One region of the Streptomyces sp. NPDC052910 genome, then DNA from elsewhere that is predicted to be linked to it. Evidence: riboswitches for the same ligand, from Rfam matches in the RefSeq annotation. Region 1 holds a riboswitch; the other holds the start of a gene.
What was found. A riboswitch is a leader RNA that binds a small molecule or an ion and turns the genes downstream of it on or off. The one in region 1 is predicted to bind thiamine pyrophosphate.
Positions count from the first base shown of each region.

Region 2: linked by a shared signal. The riboswitch ahead of ACZ6X9_RS00380 (thiamine ABC transporter substrate-binding protein) and the one ahead of thiO (glycine oxidase ThiO) in region 1 are both predicted to bind thiamine pyrophosphate.

Region 1 is NZ_JBVJJR010000003.1:311,453-327,148, reverse strand. Features, by position in the region: gene pknB (Stk1 family PASTA domain-containing Ser/Thr kinase) at 1-774, opposite strand, end outside; gene ACZ6X9_RS12430 (thiazole synthase) at 956-1,759, opposite strand; gene thiS (sulfur carrier protein ThiS) at 1,761-2,012, opposite strand; gene thiO (glycine oxidase ThiO) at 2,009-3,205, opposite strand; TPP riboswitch at 3,203-3,315, opposite strand; gene ACZ6X9_RS12415 (NAD(P)/FAD-dependent oxidoreductase) at 3,459-4,742, shown strand; gene ACZ6X9_RS12410 (Rv2175c family DNA-binding protein) at 4,924-5,289, shown strand; gene thiE (thiamine phosphate synthase) at 5,369-6,052, shown strand; gene ACZ6X9_RS12400 (hypothetical protein) at 6,143-6,643, shown strand; gene ACZ6X9_RS12395 (ABC transporter ATP-binding protein) at 6,720-8,534, opposite strand; gene ACZ6X9_RS12390 (lasso peptide biosynthesis B2 protein) at 8,531-8,977, opposite strand; gene ACZ6X9_RS12385 (lasso peptide biosynthesis PqqD family chaperone) at 8,974-9,228, opposite strand; gene ACZ6X9_RS12380 (lasso peptide isopeptide bond-forming cyclase) at 9,290-11,065, opposite strand; gene ACZ6X9_RS12375 (keywimysin-related RiPP) at 11,144-11,254, opposite strand; gene metF (methylenetetrahydrofolate reductase [NAD(P)H]) at 11,716-12,633, shown strand; gene ACZ6X9_RS12365 (hypothetical protein) at 12,674-13,591, shown strand; gene ACZ6X9_RS12360 (phytoene desaturase family protein) at 13,793-15,253, opposite strand; gene ACZ6X9_RS12355 (DUF4126 domain-containing protein) at 15,264-15,696, opposite strand, start outside.
Region 2 is NZ_JBVJJR010000001.1:83,504-99,199, reverse strand. Features, by position in the region: gene pyrH (UMP kinase) at 1-233, shown strand, start outside; gene frr (ribosome recycling factor) at 404-961, shown strand; gene ACZ6X9_RS00390 (phosphatidate cytidylyltransferase) at 961-2,067, shown strand; gene rlmN (dual-specificity RNA methyltransferase RlmN) at 2,212-3,318, shown strand; TPP riboswitch at 3,387-3,491, shown strand; gene ACZ6X9_RS00380 (thiamine ABC transporter substrate-binding protein) at 3,487-4,584, shown strand; gene ACZ6X9_RS00375 (ABC transporter permease) at 4,560-6,245, shown strand; gene ACZ6X9_RS00370 (ABC transporter ATP-binding protein) at 6,245-7,303, shown strand; gene ACZ6X9_RS00365 (hypothetical protein) at 7,436-8,362, shown strand; gene ACZ6X9_RS00360 (hypothetical protein) at 8,564-9,787, opposite strand; gene ACZ6X9_RS00355 (ABC transporter ATP-binding protein) at 9,769-10,506, opposite strand; gene ACZ6X9_RS00350 (aspartate aminotransferase family protein) at 10,806-12,188, opposite strand; gene ACZ6X9_RS00345 (Lrp/AsnC family transcriptional regulator) at 12,173-12,679, opposite strand; gene ACZ6X9_RS00340 (gamma-aminobutyraldehyde dehydrogenase) at 12,845-14,296, shown strand; gene ACZ6X9_RS00335 (Uma2 family endonuclease) at 14,399-15,001, shown strand; gene ACZ6X9_RS00330 (polyamine ABC transporter substrate-binding protein) at 15,117-15,696, shown strand, end outside.

The DNA.
Region 1 (15,696 bases):
GCGGGCGGTGGCCACCGTCACCAGGTCGTCGAGCTCCGGGGCCATCCCCGGGACCTCCTGCGACGGCGGCGGCACGTCCCGGTGCAGGTGCTGGTAGAGGATCTGGGCGGGGCTGGCGCCGCTGTGCGGCTTGACGCCGGTGAGCATCTCGTAGAGGACGACGCCGCACGCGTAGACGTCGGTGCGGGTGTCCGCCGTGCCGTGCTCGATCTGCTCGGGCGCGAGGTAGGAGACGGTGCCCAGGATGGACCCCGTGTTGGTGGCGCTGCTGGTGCCCACGGTGCGGGCCAGTCCGAAGTCGGCGACCTTGACCCGGCCGTCGTCGCCGATCAGCACGTTCTCCGGCTTCATGTCCCGGTGCACCAGCCCCGCGCGGTGGGCGGCGCCCAGCGCGGCCAGCACCGGCTCCACGATGTCCAGCGCCGCCCTCGGCTGGAGCGCGCCCCGCTCGCGCAGCACGTCCCGCAGGGTGCAGCCGGCCACGTACTCCATCGCGAGGTAGACGAATCCGCGATCCGTCCCCTGGTCGTAGACGCCCACCACGTTCGGGTGGTCCAGGCGCGCGGCGGACTTGGCCTCCCGGATGAAGCGCTCGACGAAGACCTTGTCCGCGGCGAGGGCGGGGTGCATCACCTTCACGGCGACCACCCGGTCGAGCCGGGTGTCCAGGGCCCGGTACACCGTGGCCATGCCGCCCGCGGCTACCCGCGCCTCGATGCGGTAGCGGCCGTCGAGCAACTGGTCGACGAAGGGGTCCGGCAGGGTCGTATCCACGGTTGACGAGTCTACGAGTGATCGGGGGCGGGCCGTACGCTCGTGCGTCCGGACGGCGGGGTGGTCGTGCCCCGGTCCCCCCTTTCGCCGTTTCCCGGGGCCGCGCCCCGGGCCCCCTTTTCGCGGCTCCGCCGCTCGTCCTCAGACGCCGGACGGGCCGAAATGGCCGGGGCCACCCCTCTCAGCGCGCGCTGAACGCCGGCCGCTCCGGGTCCAGGACCGCCCTGCCCGCCGTGGGCGACGACGCCTCCGCGAAGTGGCGGCGCGGGATCCGTCCCGCCCGGTGCGCCAGCCGGCCCGCCTCCACCGCGTGCCGCATCGCCTCCGCCATGAGGACCGGCTCCTGGGCGCGCGTCACCGCCGAGGCGAGCATGACGGCGGCACAGCCGAGTTCCATGGCCAGGGCGGCGTCCGACGCCGTGCCCGCGCCCGCGTCCAGGATCACCGGGACCTTCGCCCGTTCCGTGATGAGCTGGAAGTTGTGCGGGTTGCGGATGCCGAGGCCGGAGCCGATGGGGGAGCCGAGGGGCATGATCGCGGCGCAGCCGACGTCCTCCAGGCGGCGGGCCAGGACCGGGTCGTCGTTGGTGTACGGCAGGACGGTGAAGCCGTCGTCGACCAGGATCTCGGCGGCGTCGAGCAGCTCGATGGGGTCGGGCAGCAGGGTGCGCTCGTCGGCGATGACCTCCAGCTTCACCCAGTCGGTGCCCAGCGCCTCGCGGGCCAGCCGGGCGGTGAGGACGGCCTCGCCGGCGGTGAAGCAGCCGGCCGTGTTGGGCAGGGCCCGGATGCCGTGCCGTTCGAGCACGGAGAGGACCGAGCCGCGGACCGCCGGGTCGAGGCGGCGCATCGCGACGGTGGTGAGTTCGGTGCCCGAGGCGAGGAGGGCCCGTTCCAGGACGTCGAGGCTGGGTGCCCCGCCCGTGCCCATGATGAGGCGGGAGGTGAAGGGGGTGCCGGCGATGGTGAGCACGTCGTCCGCCATGTCAGCCTCCCTGGACCGCGGTGAGGATCTCGACCCGGTCGCCGTCGCGCAGGGGCGTGTCCGCCCAGCGGCCGCGCGGGACGACGGTCTCGTTGACGGCGGCGGCGACGCCGCCGGGGGAGTCGGCGCCCGTGAGGCCTGTGACGAGCGTGGCGAGGGTGGTCCCGGGCGGGACGGTGCGCCGCTCGCCGTTGACGTGGACCGTGTGGACGGCGGGGGTGCCGGAGACGCGGGGCGATTCCGTGCCGGTCATGCGGAGGGCTCCTGAGCGAGGGAGGACGGGCGGGGGCCGGCCGGCGCGGCGAACCGGCGGGGGCTGAACGGACGGGCCTCCTCGGGCAGCCGTCCGGTGGTGAGCACCTCGGCCATGACGTCGCCGGTGAGCGGGGTCAGCAGGACGCCGTTGCGGTGGTGGCCGGTGGCCAGGTGGAGGCCGGGGAGTCCGGTCGGGCCGAGCAGGGGCGCGTTGTCGGGGGAGCCGGGGCGCAGCCCGGCCGAGGTCTCGGCGAGCGGCAGTTCGGTGAGGCCGGGCACCAGCTCGTGCGCGTCGCGCAGCAGCTCGTAGACGCCGCCGGCGGTGACGGTGGTGTCCCAGCCGAGTTCCTCGCTGGTCGCGCCGATCACCAGCTCGCCGTTCTCGCGGGGGACCAGGTAGACGTGACCGCCGCGGACGACCGCCCGGACGGTGCGGGAGAGGAACGGCCGGTACGCCTCGGGGACGCGCAGCCGCAGGGTCTGGCCCTTGACCGGGCGGACCGGCGGCAGGACGTCGTCCGGCAACCCGGCCAGCCGGCCGCTGTGGCTGCCGGCCGCCAGCACGGTCTGACCGGCGGCGACCCGCTCGCCGTCGGCGAGTTCGACGCCGACGGCCCGGTCGCCGTCCAGCAGCACCCGGGCGGCCGCCGCGCGGTGGAAGGCCACTCCGGCACGTTCGCACGCGGTCAGCAGGGCGGCGGCCAGCCGCCGGGGGTCGGTCTGGTGGTCGCCGTCCACCCGCAGGCCGCCCTGGACGCCCGGGGCGAGCATCGGCTCCAGGCGGCGGCACTCACGGCCGGACAGCCACTGGGCGTCGAGGCCGCAGCGCTGCTGGAACGCGCCGAGTTCGCGCAGGTGGGCGCGGTCGTCGGCGTCGAGGGCGACGGCCAGGGTGCCGCAGGCGCGGTAGCCGGTGTCCCGGCCGCTCGCCTCCTCCAGCTCGGCCGTGAAGCCGGGGTAGCGGCGGGCGGAGGCCAGGTTGAGGGCGAGCAGCGCCTGCTCGCCGTAGTGCAGTTCGGTGACGGCCGCCAGCATTCCGGCCGCCACCAGGGCGGCCCCGCCGCCGGGCGCCGGGTCGGCGACCGCGGTCCGCAGGCCCCGCTGGGCCGCCCGCCAGGCGGTCACCAGGCCGATGATCCCGCCGCCGACCACCAGGGCGTCGTACGGTGCTGAGCGAGAAGACGCGTGCATGGGCGTCCAGCCCCTCCCTTCGCCGGCATGACCCGGATCAGGTTCGTACGGTCGGAGGCCGTCCAGCCTCCCTCTCAGCCCGGTCCGTCCGGGCTCCCGCGAGTGCTTGTGCACCGGCCACCCTAGTACGGGCCGCGAACGCGGCGGAAGGCGGCGGGAGGCCGCCGGAAGGCGCGCGGCGCGGTGGTGTTGTGTCGGAGGTCTCGCCGCACGGTGCTCCGGGAGACCTCGTCCGCCCCCCTACAGTGATCAGGTGAGTGAGCAGACGAACACCCGCAGTGGTACGGCCCCCGGGCACTCCGAGGACACAGCCGAGGACACAGCCGGGGGCACGGCGCGGCGGCGCGTCGTCGTGGCCGGCGCCGGCATGGCCGGCGTGCAGACCGCCGTCGCCCTCCGCGAGCAGGGCTGGGAGGGCACGATCACCCTGCTGGGCGCCGAGCCCCACCCGCCCTACGACCGGCCGCCGCTGTCCAAGGCGGTGCTGCTCGGCAAGGCGGAGGGGTCCGCCTTCGAGGTCGACTTCGCCTCCCTGGACATCGAGCTCCGACTCGGGCTGGAGGTCACCGGCCTGCGCCCCGCCGACCACGAGGTCGACACGGTGCGCGGCCCGGTCCCGTACGACGTCCTGGTGGTGGCCACCGGCGCCGAGCCGGTCCAACTGCCCGGCGCCGAGGACCTGCCGGGCGTGCACCTGCTGCGCACCCTGGACGACGCGGAGCGGCTGCGCCCGCTGCTGGAGCGCAAGGGCGACGTGGTCGCCGTCGGCGCCGGCTGGATCGGCGCCGAGTTCGCCACCGCCGCCCGCGAGGCCAACTGCCGGGTGACCGTCGTCGAGGCCGCCGACCGGCCGCTGGCCGGGGCGCTGCCCGCCGAGGTCGCCGCGCACATGGCCGACTGGTACGCCCAGAGCGGTGCCCGGCTGCTCACCGGCGCCCGGGTGGCCGCCCTGGAGCCGGGCGCCGTGCTGCTGGCGGACGGGACGCGGCTCACCGCCGACGCCGTCGTGGTGGGCATCGGCGCGCGGCCGGCCACCAACTGGCTCGCCGGCTCGGGCGTCGAGCTCGCGGCGGACCGGTCCGTCGTCACCGACGACCGGCTGCGGACGTCCGTCCCGGACGTGTACGCGGTCGGGGACTGCGCCTCCTTCCCCTCCGCCCGGTACGGCGAACGGCTCCTCGTCCACCACTGGGACAACGCCCTCCAGGGGCCGAAGACCGTCGCGGCGAACATCGCGCACGGGCCGGCCGAGGGGCCGGTCTACGACCCGGTGCCGTACTTCTGGTCCGAGCAGTTCGGGCGGTTCGTGCAGTACGCGGGGCACCACGCGGCCGCCGACGAACTGGTGTGGCGCGGGGATCCGGCGGGGGCGGCGTGGACGGTGTGCTGGCTGCGCGCCGGCGTCCTGGTCGCGGTGCTGGCCGTGGGGCGGCCGCGGGACCTGGCGCAGGGACGGAAGCTGATCGAGAAGGGCGCGGTCGTGGACCGGGCGCGGGTGGCCGATCCGGCGGTGCCGCTGAAGGCGGCGGTGGGGTGAGGTGCCCCGGTCCCTCCCCCGGAGGGGGGACCCCCACTTTCACCGTTTCTTGAGGGGGCGAGCCCCCGTGCCCTCTGAAACCGCGCTCCGCGCGGTTGACCTCGAACGCCGGACGGGCCAAACCGCCTCCCCCGGGTGTCCCCGGGTACCGGCTGTCCGTGGCGGATGGCAGGCTTGTCCCGTGACCGAGATTGACACGAAGATCGACGCCCTCGTCTCCGAGTGGCTCACCCTCCCCGACATCGCCGAGATGCTCGACGTGGAGGTGACACGCGTACGGCAGTTGGTGAAGGAGGGCCAACTGATCGCCGTGCGCCGCGGGGAGAACCGGGCGCTCCAGGTGCCCGCCGCCTTCATCGGCGAGGGCAAGGTGATCAAGGGCCTCGCCGGGACCCTGACCCTGCTCAAGGACGACGGGTTCACCGACGAGGAGATGCTGGAGTGGCTGTTCACTCCCGACCCCACCCTGCCGGGCACGCCCGCGCAGGCGCTGCGGGAGAATCGCGGCACGGAGGTGAAGCGGCGCGCCCAGGCGCTCGCCGTCTGACCGTTCCGCAGTGAACCGCCCGCGGTGCGCGGACGGGCCCGTCCCGTCCGCGCACCGCCGACCCCGGGGGGAACCCACGATGTCCGCCACCGCCCGTACGCTCCCGCACGCCCCGGCCGGCTCCGCCCGCGAGGCCCTCGCGGGGGCCCGCCTGTACCTGTGCACCGACGCGCGCAAGCGCCAGGGCGACCTGCCGGAGTTCCTGGAGGCGGTCCTCGCCGGCGGCGTGGACGTCGTACAGCTCCGCGACAAGGGCATGGAGGCCGGTGAGGAGCTGGAGCACCTGCCCGTCCTGGCCGACGCCGCCCGCCGGCACGGCCGGCTGCTCGCGGTGAACGACCGCGCCGACGTCGCCCACGCGATCCGCGCCGACGTCCTGCACCTGGGCCAGGGCGACCTGCCCGTGCCCGCCGCGCGGGCCGTCCTCGGCGACGACGTGCTGATCGGCCGTTCCACGCACAGCGAGGCCGAGGCCGAGGCGGCGATGAGCGAACCGGGCGTGGACTACTTCTGCACCGGCCCCTGCTGGCCCACGCCCACCAAGCCCGGCCGCCCCGCGCCCGGTCTCTCCCTGGTCCGGCACACCGCGGCGCTGCGGCCCGAGCGGCCCTGGTTCGCCATCGGCGGCATCGACGAGGGCAACCTCGACCAGGTCCTGGACGCCGGGGCCCGGCGGATCGTCGTCGTCCGCGCCCTGACCGAGGCCGACGACCCCGGTGACGCCGCCGCCCGACTGGCCCGCCGGATCCGCGAGCGGGACTGAGGCGCGCCATCCGGCCGTGGGGCGGCCGTCGGCTCCGGTAGGTTGTCGTGTTCCTGTTCAACTTTGGATCATGGCAGAAGGAGACGGCCGGTGCGCGAGGCAGCACGGATCACGGGGGCGGCACTGGTGGCCGCTGTGCTGATGACGGGATGCTCCAGCGGCGGTGACGACAAGGACGGCAAGAAGGCCGACGCCAAGCCGGACCAGGCGACGGCCCGGTCCGCCGCTCCCGCCCAGGGCGGCGGTGCGACCGGAGGCGGCTCCGAGGGCAAGCCGGCCGCCGGCTCCCCCGAGGGCGTCTACCTGGCGCGGACCGCCGACGGACCGGTCGCCCTGACCATCGCCGCCGGGCAGGTCGCCCTGGCGTCCGACGGCGGCAAGCGGACCTGCACCGGCCCCCTCCGCGGCAAGTCCTTCATGCTCAAGTGCTCGGACAACGGCGAGAAGCGGTCGATGGGGCTGATCGAGAAGTCCGACGCCACCTCCCTGGTCGTCTTCTGGGAGGGCGGCCCGAAGGAGACCTTCACGCGGCAGGGCGGCGGCGCCAAGCTGCCCGGCGGGCTGGGCGGCCTGCCGAAGCTCGGCGGCTGAACCGCTCGGCTGAACCGCTCGGCTGATCCGGTCCGGTCCGGTTCGGTCCGGTTCGGCCGGACGGTCCCGGTCCGTCTCAGACCGTCCGCAGCATCTGTGCCGCCGCCAGTTCGCGGTAGGCGGCACAGGTGGACAGCAGGTCCTCGTGCCGGCCGGCGGCCACGGCCCGGCCCTCGTGCAGGACGACGATGCGGTCGGCGTTCTGCACGGTGGACAGCCGGTGGGCGATCACCAGGAGCGCGCACTCCTCGGTGATCTCGCGCATCACCCGCCCCAGGGCCAGCTCGTTGACCGCGTCGAGCTGTGACGTGGGCTCGTCCAGCAGCAGCAGCGCCGGGCGGGTGAGCAGGGCCCGGGCCAGCGCCACCCGCTGGCGCTCGCCGCCCGACAGGGTGGCGCCCCGCTCCCCGACCGGCCCGTCGAGCCCGCCCGGCAGCCGGTCCACCACCTCGGCGAGCCGGGCCAGTTCGACGACCCGCCGCACCTCGGCCCGGCTCGCGCCCGGTGCCGCGTAGGTGATGTTGTCCCACAGGGAGCCGTGGACGATGTGGGTGTTCTGGTCGACGACGGCGATGCGCGCCCGGCACTCCGTACGGGACATGGCCGTCGCCGGCCGGCCGTCGAACAGCAGTCGCCCGGCGTCCGGTTCGTAGAAGCGGGCGGCCAGCGCGAAGACCGTACTCTTCCCCGCCCCCGATCGGCCCACCAGCGCGATCTGCCGGTGCGGCGGCACCTCCAGCGAGACGCCGCGCAGCACCGGCCGGCCGGGGCGGTAACCGAACTCGACGTGTTCCAGGGCCAGGACGGGAGGGGCTGAGGAGGCCGGTGGGATGACAGAGGTCGGTGGGGTTGCGGGGGATGGGGAGGTGACAGGGGAAAGCGTGTCCGGAGCCGGCTCCGGCTGTGCGGCACCCGTCGGTTCCACCGGCAGCCCGAGCGCCTCCTCCACCCGCCCGAGCGCCCCCACACCCCGCTGGATCAGCCCCGCCGCGCGGAACACCGACGACAGTGGCACCACCAGGTAGCTGGCGTACAGCAGGAAGGCGACCAGGCCGCCGAGGCTGTGGGTGCGCCCGTCCACCCGCAGCCCGCCGATGACCAGGACGAGCAGGAACGAGCCGTGGACGGCCAGTTCGACCGCCGGGCTCATCACCGCCGCCAGCCGCGCGGTGCGGACCCCGGCGCCGTACGCCGCGTCCACCCGCTCCCCGATCCGGGCGGCCTCCCGCTCCTCGGCCCGGTGCACCCGGACCATCGGCAGGGCGCCCAGGGCCCGTTCCAGATCGGCCGCGACGGCTCCGACGGCGTGCTGCGTCCGCTCCGAGGCCGTGCGGATCCCGCTGAGGACGCAGGTCACCACCGCGGCGGCCGCCGCCACCGTGAGGGCGACCAGGAGGAGGAGCAGTGGGTCGAGCCAGAGCATCAGCGCCACCGCCCCCGCCGAGGCCAGCACCCCGGTGACCAGGTCGACCAGCGCCTGGGAGACGACCTCGCGCAGCACGGTGGTGTCGACGGTGACCCGGGAGACGAGGTCGCCGGTGCGGTGGCGCTCGTACTCCCGCATGTCCAGCCGCAGCAGCCGGCCGGTCAGGCGGTGGCGCAGCGCGCGGACGACGCCCTCGCCCATCCGCTCCAGCAGGAAGCGGCCCACCGCGGCCGTGGCGGCCTCGGCCACGAACAGCGCGGCCAGGAAGAGCAGCGGCCACAGCAGCCGGCCGTCCGCGCTCGCGTCCACGATCCGCTGCGCGAGCAGCGGCTGCGCCAGCCCCAGGGCCGATCCCACCAGGGTGAGGGCGGTGGCGGTGGCCAGCGCCGTCCGGTGGCCGGTGGTCAGCCCGAACACCGTGCGGACCGCGCCAGGACCGCGCCGCCCGGCCCCGGCCGGGGTCACGGCAGCGGCCGGCGCCGGGACGCCGGGGCGGGGGCGACGGTGAGCAGCCGGCTGAAGTAATCGTCCGGAACGCCCTCGTCCACCGGCCGGCCCTCCGCCTCCACCCAGGCGTGCGCGCTGAACGGCGGCACCTTGCGCACCCCCGTGCACCAGGTCGGCCAGTGGCCGTCGAACCGGCACAGCAGGGCCGTGCCGATCGACCGTGGCAGACAGCCGCGCGGCCCGGCGCAGTACAGGCTGACGGCGCACACCGCCCGGCGCGCCGCGGCGGCCCGTCCGTACGAGGCGGGGGCGGCGCCCCGGCGGAGCAGGGCGAGGACCGAGCGGAGCCGGCGGGGCGGCAGCAGGGCGAGCGGGAAGGCGACGGCCAGGGCGCAGCGCGCGGCCAGCCGCCGGGGGAACGGGACGCCGGAGGGCCGGACCAGGGCGCTGGGGGTGGTCATGCGGCCAGCCCCGCGTCCCGCAACAGGGCGACCAGCGCGGCGACGTCCGCGGCGGCCCGCCGCCGGTCCACGGCGAACTCGGTGACGAGCGCCTCCACGGCGTCCGTCTCCCCGCCGCCGCCCATCAGGGTGCGGACGACGAGCGTGCCGGTGGGGTTGAGCTCCCAGTAGCGGCCCTTGCGCTGGTCGAGGAGGACCGTGCCGTAGGCGGTCTCCGCCGTGGCGACGTCCGGGGCGAACCGCAGTGCCATGGAGCTTCCCTTCCTGCGGACGCCGTCGTCCGCGGTCCTGGGGTGCGAGTGCGGGTGCGGGTCAGCGGGCGAGGGTCCGCAGCCACACCTCGCAGCCGATCGTGGAGTAGAGGATCGCCTCGCTCAGGCCGGGCGCTGCGGGCCGCCGGGCGAGGGCGGTCAGGGCGTCGGCGTCGACCAGCCCCAGTCGGGCCAGGGACGAGTCCTCCCAGAGCTTCACCAGGTCGCCCCGGTGTTCCCGCAGCCCGTTCGACGCGTCCATCGAGGCGTGCGCCTTGTCGGTGCGGGCCAGGCACGCGTCCGGGACGATCCCGCGCATCGCCGCCCCCAGCAGCGGCTTGTACTCCCAGGGGGTGACGCGGGCGCGCGGGTCGACGGCCAGGCACGCCTCGATCACCCGGTCGTCGAAGAACGGCGACGCCATGGGCAGTCCGGCCCGTGCCGCCATCAGGTCCCACTGGCGGACGATCCGGGCGCAGATCCGGATCTGTTCCAGGTCCTGGTGGAGGCCGCGGTCCCGGTGCAGCGGCTCGGCGGTCGCGGCGGCCCGGCGCAGGGCCCGCCGGACGGTGTCGGCGGCCTCGGGGGTGACCCAGGGGAACAGCCGGGGCGGCGTGTCCCAGCCCAGCGCCCCCTCGGCGCCGGGCGGCAGCGGGTCCCGCAGGTGCGCCGCCGTGGAGGCCAGCCAGCGGCCGTAGGGGCGGGAGTCGGCGAGCGTGCGCACGGTCGGGACCAGGGGCCACTGGTAGAGGGTGCGGAAACCGCGCAGCCGCCGCAGCGCGAACCAAGGGCGCGTCCGCAGCAGCCGGTGGTAGTAGCCCTCCGAGCACCAGGCCACGTGGTCGCCGCCGATGCCCGTCAGGTGGACGGAACTGCCGCGGCGGGCCAGCTCCGGCAGGTGGTGCAGCGCCCGGGCCCGGTCCATGACACCGATGGTCGGCTCGTCCATGGGGTCGTCGATGTCCAGCAGGTCGGTGTAGACGAGCGGGGACGCGTCCGCGTCCCACACCACGTGTTCGACGTCCGGGAGGTGGCGGGCGGCGCGCCGGGCCCAGGCCAGGTCCGTGTCGGCGGGGTCGCGCCCCGGCCAGGTGCTCGCGACGACGCGGGCCGGGGAGTCGGCGGCCAGGAAGCAGACGGAGGTGGAGTCCAGCCCGCCGGACAGGTCGCAACTGACCGTGCCGCCCCGGTGGGTGCGGGCCGCCACGGCCTCGGTGAGCGCCTGCCGCACCAGCGGCGCGCCGCCGGCCATCGAGCGCACCGGCTCGGGCGGCGTCCACCAGCGGGAGTGGCGGGCCGAGCGCCCGTCGCGGCTGATGTACAGGGCGTCCTCGGCGGGGACGGCGGTGACGCCGCGCCACGGCGAGCGGGCGAACAGCGGGTGGGGGACGGGCCACAGCAGCCGTACGGCCAGCTCCTCCTCGTCCGGGGTGGAGTCCAGGGCGTGGGCGAGCGGCAGGGCGTCGCTCGCGGCCGTCTCGACGCCGCCGACGGTGGCCCGGAAGACCAGCTTGAGGCCGGACGCCGTGCCCTGGACGCGGACGGCGCCGTCCAGCGCGGCCACCAGGTGGAAGCTGCCGGGCAGGGCGCGGGCCAGGCCGTCCAGCGCGGTCAGGTCGCGGAGCGCCGCCGCCCGGCGGCGGAGCTCCGCGGGCCGGACGGGACAGCAGCCGATCACCGCCAGGGCGGCCCGGCCGGTCCGTACGGCGGTGACGTCGCCGTCGTGCCAGTGGCCGGCGATCCACGGCCGGCCGGAGGGGTGGGGGATGGTCCGGGTGTCCTGGCGGATGAGGGAGCGGGCCGCGGAGAGCGCGTCGTCGCAGTCCGGAAGGACCACGAAACGCGCCGCACCCGGGCCCGCTCCCCCCGCCTCGCGAGGCGTAGGCATTCAGCCCTCTGTCTCCGGCCGCCGGTCTCAGTTCTTGCTGAGGATCAGACGGTCGTTGCCCGAGGTGCGGAGCAGGCCGGTCTTGGCGCGGAACGTGCCGCGCTTGACCAGGGTGGGAGCCTCGTACGTCTTCTTCATGACGCCTCCTTGATTCGGAGTATCCTTTTCGCCCCGGATTCCGTCCGGTCGGCCGTGGCCTCCCGGGGGAGAGGTGCCCCGGCAGGGGGCCGGTGCCGGTCCGGCTCCAGGGCGTATCGCCATGCTATCCATGCCAAAAGGATTCATCGCAATCCAAGTCCGATAATCACCGGGAAAACGGGAGTGCGCTCATCCGAGTGCGCCGGTCGGTGGGGCGGAATTCGGTCCCGGTGAAATCAGGGAAAACAGAGGTGATCCACAGGATCGCGCGGGTGTGTCATTGTCTTCGAAAAGCGGACGGGAATTCGCCGCGCCGGAAATCCGGAATCCCTTCCACCGGGCCGGGAAAATCCGGAAAGTCGGGGTTTCGGGAACGGTGTACCGGACACCCTGGGCCGGGAAGCGGCCAGATCGTGGACAGCGTTGGGAAGATCGTCCCAGCGCTGGTTAACTTGACCGGTATGGCCCTTGGCACAGCCTCCACCAGGACGGATCACGCCCGTACCGTGCGTGACCTGCTCGCTTCCGGCGAGCGTTCGTACTCCTTCGAATTCGCGGCCCCCAAGACCGAGAAGGGCGAGCGGACGCTCTGGAACGCCATCCGGCGGATCGAGGCGGTCGCGCCCACCTTCGTCTCCGTGACCTACGGCGCCGGCGGCTCCTCGCGCGAGGGCACCGTACGGGCGACGGAGCGCATCGCGACCGACACCACCCTCACCCCCGTCGCCCACCTCACCGCCGTCAACCACTCCGTGGCCGAACTGCGCAATGTCATCGGCCAGTACGCGGACGTCGGCATCCGCAACATGCTCGCCCTGCGCGGCGACCCGCCCGGCGACCCCACCGGCGAGTGGGTGCGTCACCCCCAGGGGCTGCACTACGCCGTCGAACTGGTGCGGCTCATCAAGGAGTCCGGCGACTTCTGCGTGGGCGTCGCGGCCTTCCCCGAGATGCACCCGCGCTCCACCGACTGGGACACCGACGTCCGCCACTTCGTCGACAAGTGCCGGGCCGGCGCCGACTTCGCCATCACCCAGATGTTCTTCCACGCCGAGGACTACCTGCGGCTGCGCGACCGGGTCCAGGCCGCCGGCTGCGAGACGCCGATCATCCCCGAGGTCATGCCCGTCACCAACGTCCGCCAGATCGAACGGTTCGCGCAGCTCAGCAACGCGGCGTTCCCCGCGGACCTCGCGGAGCGGATCCGGGCGGTGGAGGACGACCCGGCGGCTGTACGCTCGATCGGGATCGAGTACGCGACGGAGCTGTGTGCCCGGTTGATGGCCGAGGAGACCCCGGGGCTGCACTTCATTACCCTGAACCACTCCACGGCCACCTTGGAAATCTACGAGAACCTGGGACTGCACCAGCGGTCCTGACGGCCCGCCGGTCACGGCGGCCGGACTGGAGGGGCGATTCATGGGCTGGACGGTCCTCTACTTCGCGTTCGGCGTCGTCGCGCTCTGGCTGCTCGCCGAAGTGCTGTTGCAGTACAAGGCCCGGCTGCGGTGGCGGCTGCTGGCCTTCACCGGCTTCCTCGGGGTGGTGGCCGGTGTGGTCATCCCGTCCGTGGCGGTCATCGTCGTCGGCGCCGTCGCCTTCGCGGTCGGCCAGATCTACGTCACGCTGTCGTTCCGGCGCGGCTTCTCGGCCGGGTGGGCGCTCCGGCGCTCGGGCCGGGACGGCGGGCGGCCGGGCGCGGACGGCTCCGCCGAGGGCTCGGGCCGGTCCGGCCGTTCCTCCCGGTCCGCCGGCCCCGCCCCCTCCGGCCGGGCGGCCCGCCGGCGCGGCCGCCCCGAGCGGACCGGCTCCGAGCCGGCCCCGGCCGCCGCACCGCCCGCCCCCGGCACGCCGCGCGCCGCCCGCAAGCGGCTGACGGAGGCCGAGGCGGGGGCGGCGACGGCCATGATGCCGACGGTGCCTCAGCAGCCCACCGACGAGCGCGGGGTGCCCGGGCCGGCGGGGCCGGCGGCACCGGCGGGACCGGGGGACACCGCCGCGTTCCCCGTGGTCGAGGAGGGGGCCTCCGTCTTCGGCGGCACCTACGACTACGGCTACGGCCAGGGCCAGGGCCAGGATCAAGGGCAGGGGCAGGGGCAGTACGCCGCGTACTCCGACCCGTACGTCGGGGCCGGCGCGCAGCCCTCGCCCGGGTACGAGCAGCCGCAGCCGTACGACGTGTACGGGCAGCAGGGCGGCTATGCGCCGCAGCAGCAGTACGGGCCTTACGGGCAGTACGACATGGACACCCCGCCGGGTGGGGTGTGGGTGCCGCAGCAGCGGCAGGGCGAGGACGGGCAGACGCCGCCGGCTCCGCCGCAGGGGTACGGGTACTGAGCTCGCCCCGGTCCCTCCCTTTCGCCGTTTCCCGGGGGCAAGCCCCCAGACCCCCTGATCGCGGCTCCGCCGCTCGCCCTCAAGCGCCGGACGGGCTGATTCAGCCCGTCCGGCGCTTGAGGACAGCGCCCGCGGGGTGCTTCGGGGGTGCGGGGGTCTGCCCCTGCGAGAAACGGTGAAAGGGAGGGGCCGGGGCACGCCTCACTGCGACCCCCGGAACCCCGCCCCCTCCACGATCAGCCCCGCCACCAGCGCCCCCGACATCCCCGCGTGCGCCAGCCCACCTCCCGGATGGGCAAACCCGCCCACCCGGAACAACCCGGGCAACTCCCCACTGTTCGAGGGGAACAGAAAAGCCCCTCCACCACCGCTCAGAGCGGGCGCGGGCACGCCCCCGCCCGGAGCCCCCGTGACCCGCTCCGTATCGGCGGGCGTCCGCACCTCCCGCCACAGCACCCGCTCCGCCACCCCGGGAACGGCCGCCTCGGCGGCCGAGAGCATCCGGTCGGCGAACGCGGCGACGACCCCCGTGTCCGCCCAGTCGACGCGCCCGTGGGGAGCGACGGTCGCCGTGAGGGTGACGGCCTCGTGCCCGTCGTCGGGCCGTACGGCGGGGTCGTCGGGGCGGAGGACGGTGACGGTCGGCACGTAGTCGGTGCCGGCCGCGTCGAAGACGCCCGCCAACTCGCCCGCACGCCACGGCGCGTGGACGACCGTGCGGTGCGCGACCCCCGCCGGCCGCTCCCCGCGCAGGGCGAGGAAGACGGTGAACCGGCCGGGGTACGAAGGCGCCGACGCCGGATCCGGCGCGCCGGTGACGACGAAGGCCGCCTCCTCGACGGTCCCGTCGGCGAGCCGGACGCCCGCCGCGCGGCCGTCCTCCTCGACCACCCCGGTCACCTCGGCGCCGAACCGGAACTCCACCCGTCGGGCCAGGCACCGCCGGTGCAGCGCGTCGGCGAGGCCGCGCAGGCCGCCGGCCACGTACCAACTGCCGAAGGTCTGCTCCAGGTACGGCAGGACGGTGGCGCTCGCCGGCGCGGTGCGCGGGTCGAGGCCGTAGGCCAGCGCGTGGCTCTCCAGCAGGGCGGCGAGCCGGGGGTCGCGCAACTCCCGGTCCGCGACGGCCGCCAGGGTGGCGGGCGCGCTGCGCCGGAAGAGGCCGCGCCGCGCCGGGTAGGCGTCACGGGCCAGGGCCGCCCGCTCCGCCGGGTCAGCGCTCAGCGGCTCCTCCAGCAGCGGGCGACGTGTCGCGTCCCAGGCCTCCCGGGCCCGGTTGACCAGCTCGCTCCAGCGTTCGCCCGCGCCCGGGCGCACCGCCTCGTCCAGCGCCCGGACGACGCCGGCGCGCGAGGCGTTGGGCAGCGCGAACGCCGTCCCGTCGGCGAAGAGGTGGGCGCTCGCCGGGTCCACCTGGGCGAGGTCGACGCTCCGCTCCAGGGACTCCTTGCCGGTCTTGACGAACAGGTCGCGGTAGACGGCCGGCAGGTGCAGCAACTGCGGCCCCGTGTCGAAGACGAAGCCGTCGCGGGCGAACCGTGCGACGCCTCCGCCGTGGGTCCCGCCGCGCTCGTACACCGTCACCGAGTGGCCCGCGACGGCCAGTCGGGCGGCAGCCGCCATGGCGCCCATGCCGGCGCCGATCACCGCAATTCGTGCCATGCCGCCGACCTTATCCGGAGGCGTTCATGCCGCCGGGGGCCGCCTCGGCCGTCGCGCGCCCCTCCCGCCGCGCCGCCCGCCGCTCCTTGCGCCGCCGCAGGAACGCGCGCACCCGGCGCCACAGGACCACCACCGTCCCGATGCCCAGCACCAGCAGCGTCCCGGCGATGCCCGCCGCGACCGCCGGATGGAACAGGGCGAAGACGACGAGGGCGGCCACGCCCAGGTCCTCGGCGATGCTCACCAGGATGGTGCTGAGCGGCTCGGGCGAGCTGTTGACCACCATCCGCGTGCTCATCTTCACCAGGTGTGTCACCAGTGCCGTCGTCCCGCCCAGTGCCCCGCAGGCCACCTCCGACAGCGAACCGCCGCTCTGCCCGGCCAGCAGCGCCCCGACCATCGCCCCGCAGGCGGGCCGGACCAGCGTGTGGACCACGTCCCAC
Region 2 (15,696 bases), on a different contig from region 1:
TCTACGACTCGGACCCGAAGAAGAACCCCGCCGCGGTGAAGTTCGACGCCCTGGAGTACGGCGAGGTGCTGGCGCGCGGCCTGAAGGTCGCGGACGCCACCGCCATCAGCCTGTGCATGGACAACAAGCTGCCGATCCTGGTGTTCGAGCTGCTCGCCGAGGGCAACATCGCCCGCGCCGTCAAGGGTGAGAAGATCGGCACGCTCGTGAGCGACCAGGGCACGCGGGACTGAGACGCCCGTACGGCCGTCCGCCGCGCCCCCCGGGCAGCGGCGGACGGCAACCCGGGGCCGCGGGAAGACCACGGCCCGGGGATGGACAACCGCCTGCCGGTCGGACACCGTGCAGGAGAAGACGCGCGCAGGGGCGAGGCTCTGCTTACTGATAACACCAGGAGCAAGTGGTGATCGAAGAGATCCTCCTCGAAGCCGAGGAGAAGATGGAGAAGGCCGTCGTGGTCGCCAAGGAGGACTTCGCGGCGATCCGCACCGGGCGTGCCCACCCGGCGATGTTCAACAAGATCGTGGCGGACTACTACGGTGCGCTGACGCCCATCAACCAACTGGCGTCGTTCTCGGTCCCCGAGCCGCGCATGGCCGTGGTGACCCCGTTCGACAAGAGCGCCCTGCGCAACATCGAGCAGGCCATTCGCGACTCCGACCTGGGCGTCAACCCCAGCAACGACGGCAACATCATCCGAGTGAACTTCCCCGAGCTCACCGAGGAGCGCCGCCGGGAGTTCATCAAGGTCGCCAAGGGCAAGGGCGAGGACGCCAAGGTCTCGATCCGCTCCATCCGCCGCAAGGCCAAGGACGCCCTGGACAAGCTCGTCAAGGACAAGGAGTCCGGCGAGGACGAGGTGCGCCGCGCCGAGAAGGAGCTCGACGACACCACCGCGAAGTACGTGGCGCAGGTGGACGAGCTGCTCAAGCACAAGGAAGCCGAGCTGCTCGAGGTCTGATGAACGACGCATCCTGGGGAACCCCGTCGCGCGCCGGGCAGTGGGGATCCGCCGACCGGCACACCCCGTTCCCGGCGGGTCCAGTGCGCGAAGCGGCCGGGGCGGCGCAGACTCGGGCCATGCCGATCGTGCCCGACGCAGGCGGAGACCAGGAGGACCGTGACCAGGGGGCCACTCACCTCGGTGGCCCCCTGTTCCGCGATGAACGCGATGAACGCGACGAACGTCACCGAGGGGAGCCCGACATCCGGCCGCAGGAACCCGCCCCCCAGGCGCCCAAGGCGGGGAAGAAGAGCGCGGGCCGCGATCTGCGCGCCGCGATAGGGGTGGGCCTGGGGCTCGGCGCGGTCATCGTCGCCTCGCTCTTCGTCTACAAGCCCGTCTTCCTCGGCGTGATCGTTGTCGCCGTGGTGGTCGGGCTGTGGGAGCTGACCTCCCGGCTCGCCGAGCGGAAGGGCATCAAGGCGCCTCTGGTGCCGCTCGCCATCGGCGGGGCCGCGATGATCGTCGCGGGGTACGCCGACGGCGCCGAGGGTGCGTGGGTGGCCATGGCCCTCACCGCGCTCGCGGTGCTGGTGTGGCGGATGACCGAGCCGCCGGACGACTACCTCAAGGATGTCACGGCGGGCATCTTCACCGCGTTCTACGTGCCGTTCCTGGCCACCTTCGTGGCCTTGATGCTGGCAGCCGACGACGGTGCCTGGCGGGTGCTGACCTTCCTGATCCTCACGGTGGTCAGCGACACCGGTGCCTACGCGGTGGGCTGGCGCTTCGGCAAGCGCAAGCTCGCCCCGCGCATCAGCCCCGGCAAGACCCGCGAGGGTCTGATCGGTGCCGTGCTGTTCGCCATGGCGGCGGGCGCGCTGTGCATGCGCTTCCTGATCGACGACGGGGTGTGGTGGCAGGGCCTGCTGCTCGGCCTGGCCGTCGCGGTGAGCGCGACCCTGGGCGACCTCGGCGAGTCGATGATCAAGCGGGACCTGGGCATCAAGGACATGGGCCGGCTGCTCCCGGGTCACGGCGGCATCATGGACCGGCTGGATTCGCTGCTGCCGACGGCGCCGGTGGTGTGGTTGCTGCTGGTGGTTTTCGTCGGCGCCGGGTGACGCGGGCGCCGGTGGTGCGATCACTGCCGGTCGCTTTCGTCGGCGCCGACTGAACCTCGGCTGACCTGCGTATTCCCCTCGGGTGGGGCCCGCTGTCCACAGGACGGCGGGCCCCACCCGCGCGTCTGCGACACTAGAAGAACCATGCCTAAGCCCGGAGAACTCACTTTCGTCGCCCCCCGCGGAGCCAAGAAGCCCCCGCGGCACCTCGCCGACCTCTCGCCCGCGGAGCGCAAGGAGGCCGTCGCCGCCATCGGTGAGAAGCCGTTCCGGGCGAAGCAACTGTCCCAGCACTACTTCGCGCGGTACGCGCACGACCCCGCGCAGTGGACGGACATCCCGGCCGCCGCCCGCGAGAAGCTCGCGGGCGAACTGCTGCCGGAGCTGATGAGCGTCGTGCGGCACATCTCGTGCGACGACGACACCACCCGCAAGACGCTGTGGCGGCTGCACGACGGCAAGCTCGTCGAGTCCGTCCTGATGCGCTACCCGGACCGGGTCACCATGTGCATCAGCTCACAGGCCGGCTGCGGGATGAACTGTCCGTTCTGCGCCACCGGCCAGGCCGGTCTGGACCGCAACCTGTCGACCGCCGAGATCGTGCACCAGATCGTGGACGGCATGCGGGCGCTGCGCGACGGTGAGGTCCCGGGAGGCCCGGCGCGGCTGTCGAACATCGTCTTCATGGGCATGGGCGAGCCGCTGGCCAACTACAAGCGCGTCGTCGGCGCCATCCGCCGGCTGACCGACCCCGAGCCGGACGGCCTGGGGCTGTCGCAGCGCGGCATCACCGTCTCCACCGTCGGCCTGGTGCCGGCGATGCACCGGTTCGCCGACGAGGGCTTCAAGTGCCGCCTCGCCGTCTCGCTGCACGCGCCCGACGACGAGCTGCGCGACACGCTCGTCCCGGTCAACACCCGTTGGAAGGTCCGCGAGGTCCTGGACGCGGCCTGGGAGTACGCGGAGAAGTCCGGCCGCCGGATTTCCATCGAGTACGCCCTGATCCGGGACATCAACGACCAGGCGTGGCGCGGCGACCTGCTGGGCCGGCTGCTCAAGGGCAAGCGGGTGCACGTGAACCTGATCCCCCTGAACCCCACGCCGGGCTCGAAGTGGACGGCGTCCCGCCCGGAGGACGAGCGGGCGTTCGTCGCGGCGATCGCCGCCCACGGCGTCCCGGTCACCGTCCGGGACACGCGTGGTCAGGAGATCGACGGCGCCTGCGGTCAGTTGGCGGCGACCGAGCGCTGAGCCTCGCCGAGGGCGGGGAAGCGGGCGGGTGCACTGATACGGTGCACTCGCACCGCTCGCACAAATGAACAATCCGACAGGGGAGCGCACACAGCGCTGAGAGTGCGGCCACGCCGCAGACCCTCGGACCTGATCCGGTTAGTACCGGCGTAGGGAGTCAGCTCGACCATGAACACCACCCTCCGGCGTGCCCTGGGCGCCGTCGCCGTCTCCGCCCTGGCCGTTCCGGTCCTCGCGGCCTGCGGCGGCTCCGACGAGGCCAAGGAGACGGACGGCGGCAAGACGGTCACCCTCGTCTCGCACGAGTCGTTCGTCGTCTCCCCGGATGTGCTGAAGGAGTTCACGGCACAGACCGGGTACAAGGTCAAGACGCTCAAGAGCGGCGACGCCGGGCGGGCCGTGAACCAGGCGATCCTGTCCAAGAGCCACCCGCAGGGGGACGTGTTCTTCGGCGTGGACAACACGCTGCTCTCCCGCGCCCTCGACAACGGGATCTTCGAGCCGTACGAGGCCAAGGGCCTGGACCGGGTGGCGAAGGAGTACCGGGCCGACGACGCGGAGCACCGGGTGACGCCCGTCGACTCCGGTGACATCTGCGTCAACTACGACCGCGCCTACTTCACCGGCCACAAGCTGACGCCGCCGAAGACCCTCGACGACCTGGTGAAGCCCGAGTACAAGGGCCTGCTGGTCACCGAGAACGCGGCCACCTCCTCCCCGGGCCTCGCCTTCCAGCTCGCGACGGTGGCCAAGTTCGGTGACGAAGGCTGGCAGGACTACTGGAAGAAGCTCAAGGACAACGGCGTCGAGGTCGTCGACGGCTGGGAGCAGGCGTACAACGACCGTTTCTCCGGCTCCGCCGCCGGCCGCAAGGCCAAGGGCGACCGGCCGCTCGTCGTCTCCTACGCCTCCAGCCCGCCGGCCGAGGTGCAGGGCATGAAGGCGCAGCCGAAGTCGGCGGACGAGGCGCCGACCGGCGTCGCGACCGGCACCTGCTTCCGGCAGACCGAGTACGCCGGGCTGCTCAAGGGCGCGCAGAACGCCAAGGGCGGCAAGGCGCTGCTGGACTTCCTGCTGAGCAAGCGGTTCCAGGAGGACGTGCCGCTCAGCATGTACGTCAAGCCGGTGGTGACGGACGCGAAGCTGCCCGAGCTGTTCACGAAATTCGGCGCGACGGTCGACGCCCCGCAGACGCTCGCCCCCGAGAAGATCGCGAAGAACCGTGATCAGTGGGTCAAGGCATGGTCCTCGATCGTCCTGAAGTAACCGCACCGAAGGATCGCGGAGCGCGAGGGACGGGTGTCCGCCTCGGCCTGATGGCCGTCCCGCTCGCCTTCTTCGGTCTCTTCTTCGCCTATCCGGTGGCGGCGATCGTCACGCGGGGGCTGAAGGCGGACGGGCGGTGGCGGTTCGGCCGGATCGGCGAGGTGCTCAGCGACCCGGCGACCGGGCACGTCCTGTGGTTCACCACCTGGCAGGCGGCGGCCTCCACGGCGCTCACGCTGGTGCTCGCGCTCCCCGGCGCATACGTCCTGGCGCGCTTCGACTTCCCCGGCAAGGGGCTGCTGCGGGCGGTGGTCACCGTCCCGTTCGTGCTGCCCACCGTCGTGGCCGGGTCGGCCTTCCTGGCGCTGCTCGGGCGGCGGGGGCTGCTCGACGAGCTGTGGGGCGTCCGGCTCGACAACTCCGTGTGGGCGATCCTGCTCGCCCACGTCTTCTTCAACTACGCCGTGGTCGTCCGGACCGTCGGCGGGCTCTGGGCGCAGCTCGACCCCCGGCAGGAGGAGGCCGCGCGGGTGCTCGGCGCCGGCCGGTTCGCCGCCTGGCGGCGGATCACCCTGCCCGCCCTCGCCCCGGCGGTGGCCGCCGCGGCGCTGATGGTCTTCCTCTTCACCTTCACCTCCTTCGGCGCCGTCCAGATCCTGGGCGGCCCGCGGTACGCCACGCTGGAGGTCGAGATCTACCGGCAGACCGCCGAGCTGCTCGACCTGCCGACGGCCGCCGTCCTCACCCTCGTCCAGTTCGCCGCCGTCGCCGCCCTGCTCCTGGTGCACGCCTGGACCGTGCGCCGGCGCGAGTCCGTCCTGCGCCTGGTGGACGCGCGCCGCACCGCGCGCCGGCCGCGCGGCGCCGCCCAGTGGGGGCTGCTGGCCGCCGTGCTGGCCAGTGTGACCGCGCTGCTCGTGCTGCCGCTCGCGGTGCTCGTGCTGCGCTCCTTCGACGGGCCCGACGGCTACGGCCTCGACTTCTACCGCGCCCTGGCCTCGGCCGGGGACGACGGTGTGCTCGGCGTCGCCCCGCTGGAGACGATCGGCAACTCGCTGGCGTACGGTCTCGCGGCCACGGCCATCGCGGTCGCCGTCGGGGGACTGGCCGCCGCCGCGCTCACCCGGCGCGAGGGCCGGCTGGTCCGCGGCTTCGACGCGCTGCTGATGCTGCCGCTGGGCACCTCCGCCGTGACCGTCGGCTTCGGCTTTCTGATCGCCTTGGATGAGCCGCCGCTGGACCTGCGGACTTCCTGGATCCTGGTGCCGCTGGCCCAGGCGCTGGTCGGAGTGCCGTTCGTGGTGCGCACGATGCTGCCGGTGCTGCGCGCCGTCGACCCGCGGCTGCGGGAGGCCGCGGCGGTGCTCGGCGCGTCCCCGTGGCGGGTCTGGCGGGAGGTGGACCTGCCGATGGTCGGCCGGGCGCTGGCGGTCGCGGCGGGCTTCGCCTTCGCCGTCTCCCTCGGCGAGTTCGGCGCCACCGTCTTCATCGCCCGTCCTGACAACCCCACGCTTCCCGTGGCCGTGGCCCGGCTGCTGGGCCGGCCCGGGGAGCTGAACTACGGGCAGGCGATGGCCCTGAGCACGATCCTGATGCTGGTGTGCGCCGTGGCGCTGCTGGTGCTGGAACGCGTCCGCACCGACCGTACGGGGGAGTTCTGATGCCGACCGCTGCGATGCCGTCCGCTGCGATGCCGACCGCTCCGATGCTGCGCCTGGAAGGCGTCACCGTCCGCTTCGGTGACCGGACCGTCCTGGACGCCGTCGACCTCGACGTGGCCGAGCACGAGATCGTCTGTGTCCTCGGCCCCAGCGGCAGCGGCAAGTCCACGCTGCTGCGGGTGGTCGCCGGGCTCCAGCGGGCCGACGCGGGGCGGGTGTTCCTGTCCGGCGAGGACGTCGGCGGAGTGCCGGTGCACCGGCGCGGGGTGGGGCTGATGTTCCAGGACCACCAGTTGTTCCCGCAGCGGGACGTGGCGGCGAACGTCGCCTTCGGCCTGCGCACCCGAGGCGCCGGCCGGGCCGAGGCCCGAGGGCGCGTCACGGAACTCCTGGACCTGGTCGGCCTGCCGGGCGCCGGGCGCCGGTCCGTCGCCGCGCTGTCCGGCGGCGAGCAGCAGCGCGTCGCCCTGGCCCGGGCGCTCGCGCCGAGTCCCCGGCTGCTGATGCTGGACGAGCCCCTCGGTCAGCTCGACCGGAGCCTGCGCGAGCGGCTGGTGACCGAGCTGCGGCAGCTCTTCGGCCGGCTCGGCACGACCGTGCTGGCGGTCACCCACGACCAGGGCGAGGCGTTCGCGCTCGCCGACCGGGTGGTGGTGATGCGGGACGGCCGGATCGCCCAGCAGGGCACGCCCCTGGAGGTGTGGCGGCGGCCCGCCTCGGAGTTCGTGGCCCGTTTCCTCGGCTTCGACAACGTCGTCCCCGCGACGGTCTCGGGCGACCGGGCCGACACCCCGTGGGGCAAGGTGCCCGTCCCGGCCGGTGCGCCGGAGGGCGCGTCTCCGCTCCTGGTGCGGCCCGGCGGCGTCCGGTTGGTGGAGGACGGCCTTCCCTGCGAGGTCACGGCCCGGACCTTCCGCGGCGACCATGTGCTGGTCTCCTTGCGCCCGGAGCACGGCCCGGCGCTCCAGGCAGCGTGCGCGCTGGCGCACGCGCCGGAGGTGGGCGCCCGGGTCCGTGTCGCTTTCGACCCGGAGCACGTGGTGGTGCTGGGAGACTGAGTTCTCCCGGGACGGCGGGGAAGCGCCCGGGCCCCCTTCTTTTCTTGACCAGTTCTTGACCCAAGGCAACTTCCTCGCCGCATTGGACGTCTGGTTCAGGAGCAGGCGGTTCATTGGCGAACGGAGCAATTGGTGATCATCGGCCTTGTGACGGCTGTCGCGGCCTCGGCGTGCTACGGCACGGGTTCGGTCCTGCAAGCCGTGGGATCGCGGAAATCCGCTCAGCGGGAGGCGGCCTCGTCCCCCGAGGCGGGCGTGACCCAGCACGGCGGACCCAGCCTGTCCTCCACCGCCAAGGCCGCCGTGACGTGGGAGTTCATGGTCGGTACGGTCCTGGACTTCCTCGGCTTCGGCCTCGGCGCGCTCGCGGCCCGGATGCTGCCCCTCTTCCTCTCCCAGACGGTCATCAGCGCCAACCTGATCGTCACGGCGCTGCTCAGCATCAAGCTGCTCGGCATCCGGCTCAAGCGTCCCGAGTGGGCGTCCATCGCCGTGGTCTGCGTCGCTCTGGTGCTGCTCGCGACGGCCGCCGGGCACGAGGGCAGCGGGGAGACCGCTCGGTCCACGCACTGGTGGCTGCTGATCATCTCCGTCGTGCTGATGGCCGGTGGCACGGTGGCCGTGCGGCTGATGGGCTCCCGGGCCGCGATCCTCGCCGGTCTGCTCTCCGGGCTGGGCTTCGGTGCCATCGGTGTCGGGGTCCGCATACTCGACGGCATCGATCCGTTCGACGTGCCCACTCTTCTCGCCGACCCCGCTCTCTACGCGATCCTGATCTCGGGTGGCGTCGGCATGTACCTGCACACGGTGGCCCTGCAGATCGGGTCGGTCAACGGGGCGACGGCCGCGCTGGTCGTCGGCGAGACGATCCTCCCCGGCATCATCGGCGTCCTGCTGCTCGGCGACGCTTCTCGGGCGGGGTTCGCCTGGGTGGCCGTCCTGGGATTCATCCTGGCCGTGGCGGGCGCGGTCGCTGTCGCCTGGTTCGGCGAGCCCGACAGCCATGGGGCGGCGCCAACCGTCGCGGAGGCGCCCGAGGCGTCCGCGCAGCGCGTGTAGGAGTGCCCCGGCCCCTCCCTTTCACCGTTTCTTGCGGGGGCTACGCCCCCGCACCCCCGAAGCGCCCTGCGGGCGCTGTCCTCAAGCGCCGGACGGGCTGTTTCAGCCCGTCCGGCACTTGAGGACACGGGGGTCTGGGGGCTGGCCCCCAGGAAACGGTGATATGGGGGTGCCCCCTCTAGGGGAGGGGCCGGGGCACCCTCACCGCGTCAGCGGCAACGCCGCCAACTCCGCGATCACCCACGTCAGCGGGGCGAGAACGGCGACCAGGGCGACGGTCCGAACAGCGGCGGCGCCCCGCAGCAGCGACCCCGGCAACCCCAGCCGCAGCAACGCCGCCGTCGTCTCGGAACGCACCTGCCGAGTATCCAGAGCGGCGGTGATCGCCGTGGCGGTGGCGCAGGCCATGACCACGGCGGCGCCCAGCCCGGTGAGCGGGCCGAACGGCCGGGGGCCGGCGGCCTCCCAGGCCACACCGTAGAGCTCGGCGGCGGCCAGGGCACCGGCGGCGACCGCGCACAGCACACCGAGCGGCCGGCCCAGGCGCGTCGCCGCGTCCTGGAGCATGCGTCCGGCCAGCATCCGGACGGGACCGGGCCGCCCGGCCGCCAGCGCCGCCCCGCACCAGTGGGTCAGCCCGGGCCCGGCCAGGACCAGGCCCAGCACGGTGAGCAGCCAGCCGCCGAGGAGGCCGGGGGAGGCGCCGCCGTCCTGGCCGGGGAGCGCGAGCAGCCGCCCCGGTTCGGGCGCGGGCGCGTGGCCCACGTACGCCACCAGGGCGAGGCCGGTGGCGATGACGGCGATGCCCCAGGGGAGCCCGGCGTACGAGGGCCGGACGGGCGCGCCGCGCGACGGTACGCCGGTGTCGTCCGGCTGCGGACGGGCGTGTGCCGGGCCCGGGCGCCGGCGCGCCGCCTCGCGCGGGCGCAGAACGAGGGCGCACACGCCGGAGCTCACGGCGGGCAGCAGGGCGAGCAGGGTCACGGTGGCGGCCCAGGGCAGGGCGTGGCCGCCGTCCAGCAGCCGGTGCGCCGTTCCGCTCAGCGGGGTGCCGCCGAGGTCGCCCCGCAGCTCCAGGTAGACGAGGAGGGCGGCGCCGCTGCCCAGGCAGCAGGTGACGGCCGTCGAGGTGGCCGCCAGCAGGGCGAGCCGCACCGGCCCGAGCCCGATCGCGTCCAGCCCGTCCCGGGGCCGGGTGGCCGGGTCCGTCCGGGCCACCGCCAGCGCGAAGTACACGACCGCCGCGCAGGGAACCGCGCACCACAGCAGCCGCACGACCCCTTCCTCCGGCCGCTTCGGGTGCGCGACCGCGTATCCGAGGGCGCAGAGCAGCAGGAAGGCGGCGCCCGCCGCGGCGGCGGCGACCAGCACGCGCCGGAGCAGGACGAGCGGGTGCGCGCCCCGGGTCAGGCGGAGACTGAGCACGCGGCCCTGCCCTCCCCGTCGGGAGCGTCCGGTGCGGGGATGCCGCCGCCCCGGCGGCCGTCGGCGAGGCCGACCGTCCGGTCGGCGAGCGCGGCTTCCTCGTCGTCCGGTGTCGCGAGGACGACCGTGATGTGGTGGGAGCGGGCCGCGGTGGTGAGGGTGCGCAGGACCTGGGCCCGGTCGGTGCTGTGCAGCGGCGCGGTGGGGTCGTCGGCGAAGACGACGGTGGGCTCGCAGGCCAGGGCGCGGGCGACGGAGATGCGCTGGCACTGGGCCCGGGAGAGCGCGCCGGGCCGTTTGCGGGCGCAGTCGCCCACGTCGAGGCGTTCCAGCCACTCGGCGGCGGCCTGTTTGGCGGCGCGGTGGCCGGTGCCCCGGGCCAGCAGGGGGAGCGCGGCGTTCTCCCAGCCGGTCAGCTCGGGCACGAGGTGCGGGACGCTGTCGATCCAGCCGAACCGCTCGCGCCGCAGCCGCTCGCGCGCCGGGCGGGGGAGGGTGTGCACCGGCGCGCTGTTGAACCACACCTCGCCGGAGTCGGGCACGAGCTGGCCGGAAAGACATTGGAGAAGGGTGGTCTTCCCCGCGCCGCGCGGCCCGGTGACCGCGAGGACCTCGCCCTCGCGGATACCGACGGACACGCCTGCGAGGGCGGGGGAACCGTTGTAGGAGTAGTGCAGGCCGCGTGCCCAGAGCACGTCGTTGTCCGGCGGGGCCACCATTTCGAGCACACCTCGGGTCGCTGGAGGGTCCGTTCCCCTGTCCGGGTGAACGAACCGGGGGCCATTGGGTCACTGGCACCGTACGGAACGGGGATCCTAGCCCCGGTCCAGGCTCGGCGCGGGAGTGGTCCAGGAGTGGCCCACTTTCCTCCCATCGGGCTCATGGCGCGAGGGAGCGAAGAGGGTGTGCGGGGGCGGAAACGGCCTCATGGGGCGGGAAGGGGCGAGGAGGGTCCGGCGAGGGGCCCGCGCGCACCGCCGACATGGCGCGCGCGAGCCCCCGCCGGGCCCCCGGACCGTCAGATCCGGGCCCAGGCCTCGCCGAGGACGCCGCGCAGGATCTGCTCGATCTCGTCGAAGGTGCCCTGGTCGGAGACGAGCGGCGGGGCCAGTTGGACGACCGGGTCGCCGCGGTCGTCGGCCCGGCAGTAGAGGCCTGCCTCGAACAGCTCCTTCGAGACGAAGCCGTAGAGCAGCCGCTCGCACTCCTCCGGTGTGAACGACTCCTTGGTGGTCTTGTCCTTCACCAGCTCGATGCCGTAGAAGAAGCCGTCGCCGCGCACGTCGCCGACGATCGGCAGGTCGCGCAGTTTCTCCAGCGTGGCGCGGAAGGCGGACTCCTGGTCCAGCACGTGCCGGTTGAGGCCCTCGCGCTCGAAGAGGTCGAGGTTGGCCAGGGCGACGGCGGCCGAGACCGGGTGGCCGCCGAAGGTGTAGCCGTGCAGGAAGGTGTTCTTTCCCTTGAAGAACGGCTCGGCTATCCGGTCGGAGACCACGGCCGCGCCGATGGGGGAGTAGCCGGAGGTCATGCCCTTGGCGCAGGTGATGATGTCCGGCACGTAGCCGAACTTGTCGCAGGCGAACATCGTCCCGAGCCGGCCGAAGGCGCAGATGACCTCGTCCGAGACGAGCAGCACCCCGTGCCGGTCGCAGATCTCCCGCACCCGCGCGAAGTAGCCGGGCGGCGGCGGGAAGCAGCCGCCGGCGTTCTGCACCGGCTCCAGGAAGACGGCGGCGACGGTCTCGGGGCCCTCGAAGAGGATCTGCTGCTCGATCTGGTCGGCGGCCCAGCGGCCGAACGCCTCCGGGTCGTCCCCGTGGATCGGCGCGCGGTAGAAGTTGGTGTTGGGCACCTTGTGGGCGCCGGGGACCAGGGGCTCGAAGGGCGCCTTGAGGGCCGGGAGGCCGGTGATGGACAGCGCCCCCTGCGGGGTGCCGTGGTAGGCCACTGCCCGCGAGATGACCTTGTACTTGCCGGGGTTGCCGGTGAGCTTGTGGTACTGCTTCGCCAGCTTCCACGCCGTCTCGACGGCCTCGCCGCCGCCGGTGGTGAAGAAGATCTTGTTCAGGTCGCCGGGCGCGTAGTGGGCCAGGCGCTCGGCCAGTTCGATCGCCTTGGGGTGGGCGTAGCTCCACACCGGGAAGAAGGCCAGCTCCTGTGCCTGCTTGGCGGCGGCCTCGGCCAGTTCGACGCGGCCGTGGCCCGCCTGCACCACGAACAGCCCGGCCAGGCCGTCCAGATAGCGCTTGCCCTTGTCGTCGTAGATGTACGTGCCCTCGCCGCGGACGATCGTCGGCACGGGGGCGTTCTCGTACGACGACATGCGGGTGAAGTGCATCCACAGGTGGTCGTACGCCGTCTGGGAGAGGTCCTTGCTGCTCACGGCTATCGGGTTCCCCATGTATAGGTCTGTTTGCGGAGCTTGAGGTAGACGAAGCTCTCGGTGGAGCGCACACCGGGCAGGGTGCGGACGCGTTTGTTGATCACGTCCAGCAGGTGGTCGTCGTCCTCGCAGACGATCTCGATGAGCAGGTCGAAGGAGCCGGCCGTCACCACGACGTACTCCACCTCGTCCATCGCCGTCAGGGCGTCGGCGACCGGGTCGAGGTCCCCTTCGACATTGATCCCGATCATGGCCTGCCGGCGGAAGCCCACGGTGAGCGGGTCGGTGACGGCGACGATCTGCATCACGCCCTGGTCCAGCAGCTTCTGCACGCGCTGCCTGACGGCCGCCTCGGACAGCCCCACGGCCTTGCCGATGGCGGCGTAGGGCCGGCGCCCGTCCTCCTGGAGCTGTTCGATGATCGCCCGGGAGACGGCGTCGAGGGGCGGTGCGCCGGGGGCGCCCTTGGGATCGGCTGCGTTACGAGTGGCCACCAGGCCACTGTGCAGGAGGAGTCCGCCGTATGACAAGCATCCGGCGATGAAATCCGTTGTCGAAGGCACGCTGAATAACTGATTCCGTTGCTCCTGGCTGGTGGGTATATCGAAAGCGTGGCCCTCCTGGCTAGGCTGGGTGTCTCACCCGTCGGACATCTCACAGGAGAGGTGCACACCGTGACCACCGAGCCGCGCCGGTTGCGCAACTACATCAACGGGGAGTTCCGGGACGCCGCGGACGGACGGACCACCGAGGTGGTCAATCCGGCCACCGGTGAGGCGTACGCCACCGCCCCGCTGTCCGGCGCCGCCGACGTCGACGCCGCGATGGCCGCCGCCGAGGAGGCCTTTCCCGTCTGGCGCGACCTGGTCCCGGCCGAGCGCCAGAAGGTCCTGCTCAAGATCGCCGACGCGATCGAGGCGCGGGCCGAGGAGCTGATCGCCGCCGAGTCGGAGAACACCGGCAAGCCCCTCGCCCTCACCCGCAGCGAAGAGGTCCCCCCGATGGTGGACCAGATCCGCTTCTTCGCCGGTGCCGCCCGGCTGCTGGAAGGCCGCTCGGCCGGCGAGTACATGGAGGGGATGACCTCCATCGTCCGCCGCGAGCCGGTGGGCGTCTGCGCCCAGGTCGCCCCCTGGAACTACCCGATGATGATGGCCGTCTGGAAGTTCGCCCCGGCGCTCGCCGCGGGCAACACCGTCGTGCTCAAGCCGTCCGACACCACCCCGGCCTCCACGGTCCTGCTCGCCGAGATCATCGGCGGGGTGCTGGAGGAGCTGGGCCACCCCAAGGGCGTCTTCAACGTCGTCTGCGGCGACCGCGACACCGGCCGCCTGATGGTGGAGCACCCGGTGCCCGCCATGGCGTCGGTCACCGGTTCCGTACGGGCCGGGCAGCAGGTCGCCGAGTCGGCGGCCAAGGACGTCAAGCGCGTCCACCTGGAGCTCGGCGGCAAGGCGCCCGTCATCGTCTTCGAGGACGCCGACCTCGCCAAGGCCGTCGAGGACATCGCCGTGGCCGGCTACTTCAACGCCGGCCAGGACTGCACGGCTGCCACCCGCGTCCTCGTCCACGAGTCCGTCCACGACGAGTTCGTCACCGCCCTCGCCAAGGCCGCGGCCGACACGAAGACCGGGCGGCCGGACGACGAGGACGTGCTCTACGGTCCGCTCAACAACGCCAACCAGCTCGCCCAGGTCACCGGCTTCATCGAGCGGCTGCCCGCGCACGCCAAGGTCGAGACCGGCGGACACCGCGTCGGCGAGAAGGGCTACTTCTTCGCCCCGACCGTCGTCTCCGGGCTCAAGCAGGACGACGAGATCATCCAGAAGGAGGTCTTCGGCCCGGTCATCACCGTTCAGTCCTTCACGGACGAGGACCAGGCCGTCGCCTACGCCAACGGCGTCGAGTACGCCCTCGCCTCGTCGGTGTGGACGAAGGACCACGCGCGGGCCATGCGGATGTCCAAGCGGTTGGACTTCGGCTGTGTGTGGATCAACACCCACATCCCGCTGGTCGCGGAGATGCCGCACGGCGGCTTCAAGAAGTCCGGGTACGGGAAGGACCTGTCGGCGTACGGGTTCGAGGACTACACGCGGATCAAGCACGTGATGACGTCGCTGGGCTGACGCCTCACGCGTTCGAACGCGGGTTCCGGGACAGGCCGTGTCCCGGGCCCGCGTTTGTCGTTCGACCGTGTGCGCAGGTGGCGCGCGGGAGGGGGCGGAACGGTGATCGATGCGGACCGGCTCGATACGGAGGGGACAGTCCCGGAAGAAGAGCCGGGTGACACGTTCCTGGACGGCATGTTCGGTGCTCTGGAGCGCCTGCCGGCCCCTGAGGGTCATCACATCGAGATCGTCGAGGGGACGGTGTACATCACGCCGAAGACCCCTGGCCACTGGCGCATCATTCGAACGGTTTTGCGGCAGCTTGTCGACCACTTCGGCGAGGAATCCCCCATCGATTCGGATGTGCGAATGGATTTCCCCGGGTACCGGAACGGGTTCTGCCCGGACCTGGTCAAAGTGGCGGACGGGGGCCGGCCCGACGCGAGGGGCCAGTACGCGCCGAAGGATGTGGAGCTCGTCGTCGAGGTCGTCTCGGAGGGCACCAGGAGCAACGACCACGGCCCCAAGAAGCGGACCTACGCCGCGGCCGGTGTGCCCGTCCTCCTGATCATCGACCCCTCTACCGGCCGGTGTCATGCCCACACCTCTCCCCGGGGCGGCACCTACCGTTCGGAACTGATCGTCGAGTTCGGCGAGCCCGTCGACCTGACCCGCACCCCGCTCGGCCTGACGATCGCCACCGACAAGTTCCCCCGCGACTGACCCCGCCCCCGGCGTTCCCGTATCATCGACGGCCCGGCGAAGCGTCTGCCGGCACCCCCGATCTCCGGACACCCCGCCCCTTGTCCGCGAAGATCGCCTCCCCCATCCTGCCGTCATGCGAGAGAAGCCCGTGAAGCACCTGTCCCGCCGCTCCCTGCTGCGCGCGACGGTCGCCGGCGCGGGTGGAGCCGCGCTCGCCGGCTGTGGAGTCCCGGCCGCCTACATCGCCCCCGGCGACCGCGCCGCGAAGGATCGTTCCGCCACCGACCGGCGCCTGACGTTCGCCAACTGGCCGCTGTACATCGACACCGACGAGGACCACCCCGGCCGGCGCCCCACCCTGGAGGCGTTCGAGAAGCGCAGCGGCATCTCGGTGAAGTACACCGAGGAGATCAACGACAACGACGAGTTCTTCGGGAAGATCAGCCCCGCCCTGATGAACCATCAGGACACCGGGCGCGATCTGATCGTCGTCAGCGACTGGATGTGCGCCCGATACGTCCGCCTCGGCTGGGTGCAGGAGATGGACCGCGCCGCGCAGCCGAACGTCGCCCGGCACCTCGACCCGCTGCTGCGCAGGCCGTCGTTCGATCCCGGCCGCAAGCACACCGTGCCCTGGCAGTCCGGGATCACCGGCATCGCCTACCACCGCAAGAAGCTGGGCCGCGAGATCCGCAGCACGGCCGAGCTGTGGA